Regions from separate parts of the Lysinibacillus sp. FW12 genome, predicted to be linked through region 3. Evidence: riboswitches for the same ligand, from Rfam matches in the RefSeq annotation. Region 3 holds a riboswitch; each other region holds the start of a gene.

Region 1 (3,289 bases), 2.0 Mb from region 3:
TTCTGAAGAAGCAGGTGTATTAACACAAATTTTAGCTGAAGAAGGCGATACTGTACTAGTTGGTCAAGTTATCGCAGTAGTAGAAGCAGGCGAAGGCGCAGCACCTGCACCAGCAGCGGCTCCAGCTGAAGCAGCTCCAGCTCCAGCAGCACCACAAGCAGCACCTGCACCAGCGGCAGCAGCTCCAGTAGTAGAAGAAACTTCTGGTGAGCGTGTTATCGCATCTCCAGCAGCACGTCGTCTTGCACGTGAAAAAGGTATTGACCTTGCAGCAGTATCTCCAGTAGATCCACAAGGTCGCGTACGTGTACAAGATGTAGCAGCACACGGAACTGCACCAGCGGCAGCAGTAGCACCTACACCAGTAGCAACTACAGGTGGCCCAGTTGTATTCACACCAGCAGCTAATTCTGATCGTGTAACAATTGAAAAAATGAGCCGTCGTCGTCAAACAATTGCAAAACGTTTATTAGAAGTTAAACAATCAACAGCTATGTTAACAACATTCAACGAAATTGACATGACAAACATCATGGCACTTCGTAAACGTAAACAAGAAGAGTTTGTGAAAGCAAACGACATCAAACTTGGTTTCATGTCATTCTTCACAAAAGCTGTTGTTGCAGCACTGAAAAAATACCCATACGTAAACGCTCAAATCGTTGGCGATGAAATTCATTTAAATAACTTCTTCGATATCGGTATCGCTGTATCAACTGAAGAAGGTTTAGTAGTACCAGTTGTACGTGATGCAAACAGCAAAAACTTCGCTGAAATCGAAAAAGATATCGCTAACTTAGCGACAAAAGCTCGTGATAAAAAATTAGGCTTAAATGATATGGCTGGTGGATCATTCACAATCACAAACGGTGGTGTATTCGGTTCATTAATGTCAACACCAATTATGAACGGTACTCAAGCTGGTATTTTAGGTATGCACTCTATTGTTAACCGTCCAGTTGCTGTAAATGGGGAAGTTCAAATCCGTCCAATGATGTATGTAGCACTTTCTTACGATCACCGTATCATCGATGGAAAAGATTCAGTAGGATTCTTAAAAACAGTTAAAGAATTAATTGAAAACCCAGAAGATTTATTATTAAATTCATAATACCATTAAACCCTGCGAACAATGTTCAGCAGGGTTTTTTTGTGCATAATGAAATCTTTCGACCGATTCTATTTTTGAAAGAGTACTAATGTTATATCGTATAGAGGAGCAAAAAAGAAATAAACACAACTTTTCTCACATAGAAAACATACTCTATAATAAAAATGTGTTGTAATTTTCAGAAATATTGACGAAAGCTCAATGATTTAAAATGGATAGAGAACGCATAATAACCTAATATTGTCATTAGTCAGAAAAATGTTAAAATCGTCTTGACGAACATATTAGTTTTATAGTAGTATCTAAATATCAATTAAATAAACAAACCTCACGAATGTTACCAGTGAGGTAGAGGCGCGGTATTTATTAGTTCATTGTTGAGTACAAGCAAGCGAAGACGCAATGAAGAAGGAAATATCGCCGAAGTATAAAAGGAGCTCGTACTTTTATGCTGGGTCTGCAGTGAATAAGTGCAGGACTGTCCTAGTAAATTGATTTCCAGGTTTACTAGGTTGTGCTATCTCGGAAATATGGAAATAATAGTGAGGATTTGGGCAACTGTCATAAAAGGTAAGACCTAAGTTCAATAAACTTAGGTCTTTTTTAGTACAGTTGTCTTATTTTTTTACAGAAAAGGGGAGTTTTTCATGAAAAGAAAATGGTTGTTAGTAATGATCTCTATCATGACAGCAATTGTGCTAGCTGCATGTGGCACTAGCGACAAAAAAGACGGCGGTTCAGGTGATGCTGGCGCGGACAAGGAAGAAGGCGGCGGTGAATTCCGCATTGGAATGGAGGCTGGCTACCCACCATTCAACTGGACACAGCAGGACGATGCTAATGGCGCGGTAAAAATTGCTGATAATGCAGAGTATGCAGGCGGCTATGATGTACAAATGGCGAAAAAAATCGCTGAAGGCTTAGGCAAAGAGCTAGTTATCGTAAAAATGGAATGGGACGGCTTAGTTCCAGCGCTACAATCAAACAAAATTGATGCAATCATTGCGGGTATGTCACCAACAGAAGAACGTAAGAAAACAATCGACTTTACTGAAAACTACTACACGTCGGATTTCGTAATGGTGATTAAAAAGGGTAGCAAATATGAAGGGGCAAAATCAATTCAAGATTTCTCTGGTGCAAAAATTACATCCCAATTAAATACATCGAACTACACAGTTATTGATCAAATTAAAGGTGTAGACAAACAAACTGCTATGGAAAGCTTCCCGGCAATGCGTGTCGCTTTAGAGGCTGGCAAAATTGATGGTTATGTAGCAGAACGTCCAGAAGGAATTTCCGCTGCAGCAGCGAACGATAAGTTCACATATGTTGCATTTGAAGAAGGCTTTGATACAGATCTTTCTAACACTTCAATTGCTGTAGGTTTACGCAAAGAAGATGCAAATCGTGAAAAAATTAACGAAATATTAAAAGGTATTACAGAGGACGATCGTCAAGCCATTATGGAAGAAGCGATTAAGAATCAACCAGCAGCACAATAATGACAAGGCACGGACTAGTTGCTGGTCCGTGCATGATCATTTCATCATTATCAAAATGAGAACCTCTCTACATAATGATAATGTCCTAGCGTGACAAATCATAGAATGGTAGAAAGAGCTAGGACACGAAAAAGATAAGCAAGCAACATGACATTGTAAGGAGGAACATCATGAGTCTTGAATGGATAATTTCAATTATTGAAAACAACTGGCAAATGTTTTTACGAGGTGCGTATTATACGTTACTGATTTCGATTATTAGTACAATTATTGGTGCATTCATCGGATTTTTCATCGGAATTATGCATACGATTCCAGTTCGTAAAAAAGGAATAAAATTTTATAGCCTGAAGCTTATTAATTTTATCCTAACATGCTATGTTGAATTTTTCCGTGGTACACCAATGATTGTACAGGCTATGGTTGTCTACTACGGATTAGATATCGCGTTTGGAATTGACATGCATTTTATCACAGCAGGTATTTTAGTCGTTTCTCTTAATACAGGGGCATACATGGCAGAGATTGTGCGTGGTGGGATTGTATCGATTGATAATGGTCAATACGAGGCAGCATCAGCGATTGGGATGAATCACTTCCAAATCATGCTTCACGTAGTCCTGCCGCAAGTAGCACGTAACGTTTTACCAGCAACAGGTAACCAACTAATTAT
Region 2 (3,289 bases), 1.5 Mb from region 3:
ACTGCGGTAGCATCGTTGTAACTTTCTGCCCCGCCTGTTGCTGTAAAGTTAATGAACAGGTGCATCGTTAAAAACAGACCTACTGGAATGATCCCAAGTAGAGAATGTAAGCGACGCCATAAAAACTCTCGATCTTTCGACAAGACTGTTACCCCCCTTAGTACTTAAAATAGCACAACAAAAGAAGTCATCATTTTGTAAATGATACTTCATTGACTGTGTATTTCATCATGGTACAATATTATGACATGTTTATTGTACTCTCAAGAGCTACGAGCGTCAAGGCAACTCGGAGTTTTTCATAGAGCTTATTAAAGAACTAATATAGTACATGATGCGTCGTTTTTTCTCGAAAAATCTATCATTACTTTATTACCGCCAAATTTTAAGAATATTCTAAGAAAGAAGGATAACAATGTTAAACACTCCATCTCCTACAATCTCATCATTTGGTTATGAGATCATTCGCGATCATATTCTATCTTCTATACTTGGTAAACATGAAGATGATGTCCTTTATTGGGCAGGTAAAGAGCTTGCACGTAAGTTTCCATGTAAAAGTCAAGACGAACTTATCGCATTTTTCGCAGATGCCTGTTGGGGTACATTAGCGTTATTAAAAGAATCAAAGGATGGTCGCATTTTCGAATTGACTAATGACCCAGAAATATTACAAATCAAACAACGTAGCTTTAGACTTGAGGCGGGATTTATAGCTGAACAAATTCAATTAGCTAAAGGCTATCTTACAGAATGCTATGAAGAAAAACGAGAAAAGCAACACCATGTCATGTTTACAGTCAAATGGGATGTTAAGGAACGTATTATGAATACCATCCCTACAGAGTAATGAAAAGGATTGCCTCCCTTATATGGGATGACAATCCTTTTTTCTTCCTATCATTTCGAACAATTACATAAAATGCTGTTTCTTCTATTATTATATATAAAGTGCTTGCTCTAAATTAAATTCATCATGTAATGCATTTGCTGCACGGATCATACCATCCTGTGGTACGACAACTGATACTTTTATTTCAGATGTGCTAACCATTTTTACGGGAATGTTTTCATGGCGTAATCGATCAAACATACGGGCAGCAACACCAGGATTAGACGCCATACCTGAACCAATAATGGAAACTTTCGCTAACCCTATTTCGAAGTCAGCAAAGCTAAAGCCAAGTGATACTTTGCTATCTTCTAGAACCCGCAATGCTTCCGCAAATTCCTCTTTTAAAATGGAAAAAGATACAGTCGGCTTTAATCCATCAATAATCGCTTGAACAATAATATCTACATTGATCCGATTTTCTGCTAGGATGGTAAACATATCGGCTAATGAACCTTCGCTATAGGCATCATACCCAACTGTTAACCGAATAATATCTGCTTCAAAAGCTACACCGCGAACTACTAAATTTTTCTCCATTTCCACTTCCTCCTTCAATAAAGTACCTACCGACTCTACTGAACTAGAGCGGATGATAACTGGTAATTGAAACTTCTTCGCTAACTCTACTGCCCGTGGATGTATAACATGTGAACCTAAATTGGATAGTTCCAACATTTCATCGTAAGAAATTTCCTGTAGCTTTTGGGCATTTGTAACATAGCGTGGATCGGCTGTATAAACACCATCCACATTGCTATATATATCAACTCTCTCTGCCTCTAAACCTATGGCAAGAGCTACAGCTGTTGTTTCCGCTCCACCCTTTCCAAGAGTTGTTATATTATAATCGTCGTCAACACCCTGTTCTCCAGCAATGACTACAATTTGGCCTTGTTCAAAATGTTCTTCAATACGATGGACATCTATATTGTCTATACGTGCATGTCGATACATACGATCCGTATGAATACCTGCCTGCCATCCAGTTAATGACACTGCCTTATAGCCTGCTTCTTGTAATGCAATAGCAAATAAAGAGCTAGATAATTGAGTACATGTGGACATCACTGCAGCTAATTCTCGCTTTGACACATCGTCAGTGAAACGCTTCACCATCATCTTTACGTCTTTTGCAGTTTGTCCCATTGCCGCTACTACCACTACTACATCAAACCCTTTATCCTTCTCAGCAATAGCTTTTCGAGCCATTTCTTGGATGTGGCCCGTTGATGCTAATGTAGCTCCTCCAAACTTCATCACAATTCTAGCCATTTTTTTGTTCCCCTTTCCAGTCTGCGTATTTCACTTAACTTCGAAGTGTAAAAACAGTCTCTAGAAAACTAAAAAAGCAACTTCCACATAACGTGAAAGCTGCTTATAACATGTACAATAATCGTAACTTGCGCATGTGTGATAGCTCTCCGAAACGTTTAGAATCGACAGTCTTACATTTCTTAAATGCAAAACCAGTACAACAAAGGAAACAACAATGCTGTACTTCGGCAAGCTCCCCTTTCACACAATGTCTCTGGACTTGTTCATCCTCCATTGTGCTATTCTTGAATCTTGCACCTCTATCATCACCTTAAAAGTGAAGTATTAAATTTATTAGCCCTGGCGTCCACTAACTAGCCGTCCAAAGGGCTGTTTAACATTGAACAACAATGTTATTTACAACCTTAGCACATGTCTATTCCTTTGACAACGATTCTTGCTGAAAATAGGAGTAAATTTGGCTTGCTAACTTAGCAGGCATCCCAGCCTCCTGTAAAGCTAGTTCGCTCGCCTCTCGAATTTTTTTGACTGACCCAAAATGTTTAAGCAACTGTTGCTTACGTTTAGGTCCTATCCCTTCGATTTGATCAAGGACAGATTGAATAGCATGCTTCTCATGCTGTTGACGCAAGAACGTAATAGCAAAGCGATGGACTTCATCTTGAATTCGTTGTAACAAATAAAAACCATCACTTGTACGCTTTAAGGCGATCACTTCTGGCGGATCACCAAACAATAGCTGCGATGTATTATGCTTGTCATCCTTTGCTAAACCCGCAATTGGTATAACAAGCCCTAGTTCATCTTCTAATACTTCACGAGCTACTTCCATTTGCCCTTTTCCTCCATCAATGAGGACTAAATCTGGTAATGGTAAACCCTCTTTTAAAACCCTCGTATAACGACGACGGATGACCTCCTGCATAGCGCCATAATCATCATGCTTGGCTGCTGAACGCGTTTTGTACTTACGATATTCCTTTCTTGCAGGCTTTCCATCAATGAAAACAACCATAGCAGAGACGGCATCCGTGCCATGCATATGACTATTATCAAAAGCTTCGATTCGTAATGGCGTCGTTATACCCATTGCCTCACCAAGAACCTCACAAGCACCAA
Region 3 (3,289 bases):
ATCACTATCCTTTGCTGACATAATGATGATAGGAAGCGCTGCTTGTTCTCGAATTATTTTTAGTACTTCTAATCCATTAAGTTTAGGAATCATAATATCTAAGATAACTAAATCAAATGAATGGTTTAAACAATACTGTAATGCCTCTTCTCCATTCTTTGCAGTTGTAACACCGAAGCCTTCCAATAGTAAAAAGTTTTCTACCATTTCACGAATAGCCTCATCATCTTCAACTAGTAAAATATGTTTTTGCATTTTCATGCACCTCTTCCTAACTAAAAAGCCATTAGTATGACTTTCCACATCTATAGTATATTACCATATATATGATATAGATTAAGAAATAAATTTAACGCCCAAATATAAAAAAGCCGTCCTATCAACCGTCATACAACGGTATACAGAACAGCTTTTCTATTTAATCCTCCACTTTTAAATCACACTCATTAAGTGGAAGCATTTTTGTTTTATGTTTAATTTTATAGCCTAACCATAATAGTAAGAAAAATGGAATTCCAATATAAGAAACTAGAATACCGTACCAATCGATTTTGTCTCCTGTAAAGGCTGTGTAATTTTGTCCAATGACCACAATCATACAAACTGTAAAGGCGAATAGTGGTCCGAATGGATACAATTTTGCTTTATAAGGTAATAGCTTTGGATCTAAGCCCTGTGCGTCGAATGCACGACGGAAACGATAATGACTAAATGCAATGCCTAGCCATGCAATAAAGCCAGACATTCCAGAGGCATTTAATAGCCAGATATACACCACACCGTCACCGAAAAATGACGCTAAAAATGCTAAACAGCCTACAGCTAATGTTGCTAGTAGCGCGTAAATTGGAATACCACGGCGACTAAGCTTTGTAAAGATTTTAGGCGCATGACCATCCACCGCTAATTGCCATAACATACGAGATGATGCATAAAGCCCTGAGTTACCTGCTGATAGCATAGCCGTTAAAATAATAGCGTTCATTAACGACGCAGCAAAGGCGATACCTAAGCGATCAAACACTAATGTAAATGGTGATACTGCAATATCTTCTGATAATAAGCGCTCATCTGTGAAAGGAATCAGCATTCCTATTGCACCAATTGCTAAAATATAGAATAAAAGAATACGCCAGAATACGGATTTTACAGCTTTCGGAATATTTTTACCTGGATCATCAGTTTCACCAGCTGTTATACCTAGAAGCTCTGTTCCTTGGAATGAAAACCCTGCAGCCAGGAAAATACCAAAGGTAGCAAGGAAGCCCCCATGGAATGGCCCATCACTAATAAAGAAATTTGTGAAGCCTACAGGTGCCTGACCACCTAAAATACCAAAAATCATTAATAAACTAATAATAATAAAAACAATGACCGTTGCTACTTTAATCATAGCAAACCAATATTCACTTTCACCATAGCTCTTTACAGAAAGTAAATTAAACGTTAGCACAACAGCAATAAATAATACTGTCCAAAGTGCTGATGAGCTATCTGGGAACCAATATTTCATTATTAAAGACACTGCTGCAATTTCTGCTGCAATCGTAATTGCCCAGTTATACCAATAGTTCCAACCTAAAGCGAAGCCTAGTGCTGGATCTACGAATTTTGTTGCATACGTACTAAATGAACCTGATGATGGCATATAAGCAGCCATCTCTCCTAAGCTCGTCATTAGGAAGTACACCATAACACCAATTAAGGCATAGGCAAGCAATGCGCCTCCTGGCCCTGCTTGTGCAATGGCACCACCACTAGCTAAAAATAGCCCCGTACCAATTGTACCGCCTAAAGAAATCATTGTAATATGACGGCTTTTTAATTCTTTTTTCAGCTTTGGTTCGTTATGACCGAGCTGATTTACTTTTATTTCACTCACGATATAGCTTCCTTCCTATTTATGAGGCAAAAAAATGCCATCACATGAACAATGTGATGGCTAAGTTAATCCTCAGTTTTTCCTAAATGATAGCTCAACACGTTGTACAAACGTGACAGTTCTGTTCCTTTCGGAGACAGCCCCAGCATGAGGTTTTCAAGTCCCCTCACACTTCGGCAATATTTCCTTTCAGCTAATCTCATCAATGCTTGTCATTTCAATTAGCATACTTATAAATATCGCGACCTCTACCTCAATACAAACATGAGGCATATAATTATTAAATTTATGATGATTATTATACTAACATAAGACCATAGACATTTCAACAACACGGAAAATGTTCTGTATTTTATGAATCTTCTACTATTTTTAATAGTGTGATAAAGTGTTATAGTAGTTCAATTAGAATGGTTAATAACAGGGGGGAGTTATTTTGACTACAAATGATCATTCCGCTAGTTATCCAAGTAAAAAAATTAGCTGGAAAGGAACAACATTACTTTTAGTCTTTGGGGTTATTTTTATTGCCTCTACATTACGAATGCCATTAACTGTTGTTGGTCCAATCATATCCTTTATCCGTGATGATCTTGGTATCTCTAATGTATTAGCAGGCTTTCTAACAACTATTCCATTGCTTGCTTTTGCCATCATATCGCCTTTTGCACCTATCGTAGCACGCAAACTAGGGCTTGAGCTTACTTTATTTTTATCCACTATTCTATTGGCCTTAGGGATAGTTCTACGCTCACTTGGAACAACAGGATTACTTATATTTGGTACTATGCTAATTGGCGTAGCAATATCTTTCGGAAATGTACTAATTCCAGGATTACTAAAATTGAAATTTCCATACCATGTAGGCTTACTGATGGCCTTCTTCACCATGTCCATGAATTTAACTGCTGGCCTTGGCGCAGGTATTAGCTATCCAATAGCTAATTCATCATTAGGCTGGCAAGGGGCTTTGGCCATTGCTCTTGTACTTGTTGTCGTTACGATTTTAATTTGGATACCTCAATTAAAATCAAATAAACCTGAACCAACTACCTCATCTAAAAAGTCAGGTCCACCACTATGGAAATCACCTGTTACGTGGGCCGTCACAGGCGCAATGGGTTTACAGTCTTTATTATTCTACACGACTGCTGCTTGGATTCCTGAAATCTATATTGCCCAAGGATTAGCTCCTGACAAGGCTGGCTGGATGTTTTCTATCATGCAATTCTCTCAAGTTCCAATGGCATTAGCTGTGCCTATTATTGCTAGTAAAATGACTTCACAGCGACCTCTTGTACTGATGTTTACGTCGTTCTATTTAGTAGGATTTGTTGGTGTTGTAATGGAATGGACAAGTCTTGGAGTACTTTGGATGTTCCTTCTAGGATTAGCAGGTGGTTCTTC

The links. Region 3 has a riboswitch for lysine ahead of SJW71_RS23015 (amino acid permease). Riboswitches for the same ligand answer to the same signal wherever they lie in the genome.
Region 1: linked by a shared signal. The riboswitch ahead of SJW71_RS12530 (transporter substrate-binding domain-containing protein) and the one ahead of SJW71_RS23015 (amino acid permease) in region 3 are both predicted to bind lysine.
Region 2: linked by a shared signal. The riboswitch ahead of SJW71_RS07020 (aspartate kinase) and the one ahead of SJW71_RS23015 (amino acid permease) in region 3 are both predicted to bind lysine.

What each region holds. Positions count from the first base shown of each region.
Region 1 covers NZ_CP139094.1:2,443,909-2,447,197, reverse strand. Annotated here, with positions in the region: gene odhB (2-oxoglutarate dehydrogenase complex dihydrolipoyllysine-residue succinyltransferase) at 1-1,111, shown strand, start outside; lysine riboswitch at 1,453-1,639, shown strand; gene SJW71_RS12530 (transporter substrate-binding domain-containing protein) at 1,759-2,616, shown strand; gene SJW71_RS12525 (amino acid ABC transporter permease) at 2,787-3,289, shown strand, end outside.
Region 2 covers NZ_CP139094.1:1,382,243-1,385,531, reverse strand. Annotated here, with positions in the region: gene SJW71_RS07030 (succinate dehydrogenase cytochrome b558 subunit) at 1-143, opposite strand, end outside; gene SJW71_RS07025 (YslB family protein) at 416-850, shown strand; gene SJW71_RS07020 (aspartate kinase) at 941-2,167, opposite strand; lysine riboswitch at 2,302-2,480, opposite strand; gene uvrC (excinuclease ABC subunit UvrC) at 2,586-3,289, opposite strand, start outside.
Region 3 covers NZ_CP139094.1:4,492,380-4,495,668, forward strand. Annotated here, with positions in the region: gene SJW71_RS23010 (response regulator transcription factor) at 1-255, opposite strand, end outside; gene SJW71_RS23015 (amino acid permease) at 419-1,882, opposite strand; lysine riboswitch at 1,965-2,141, opposite strand; gene SJW71_RS23020 (CynX/NimT family MFS transporter) at 2,319-3,289, shown strand, end outside.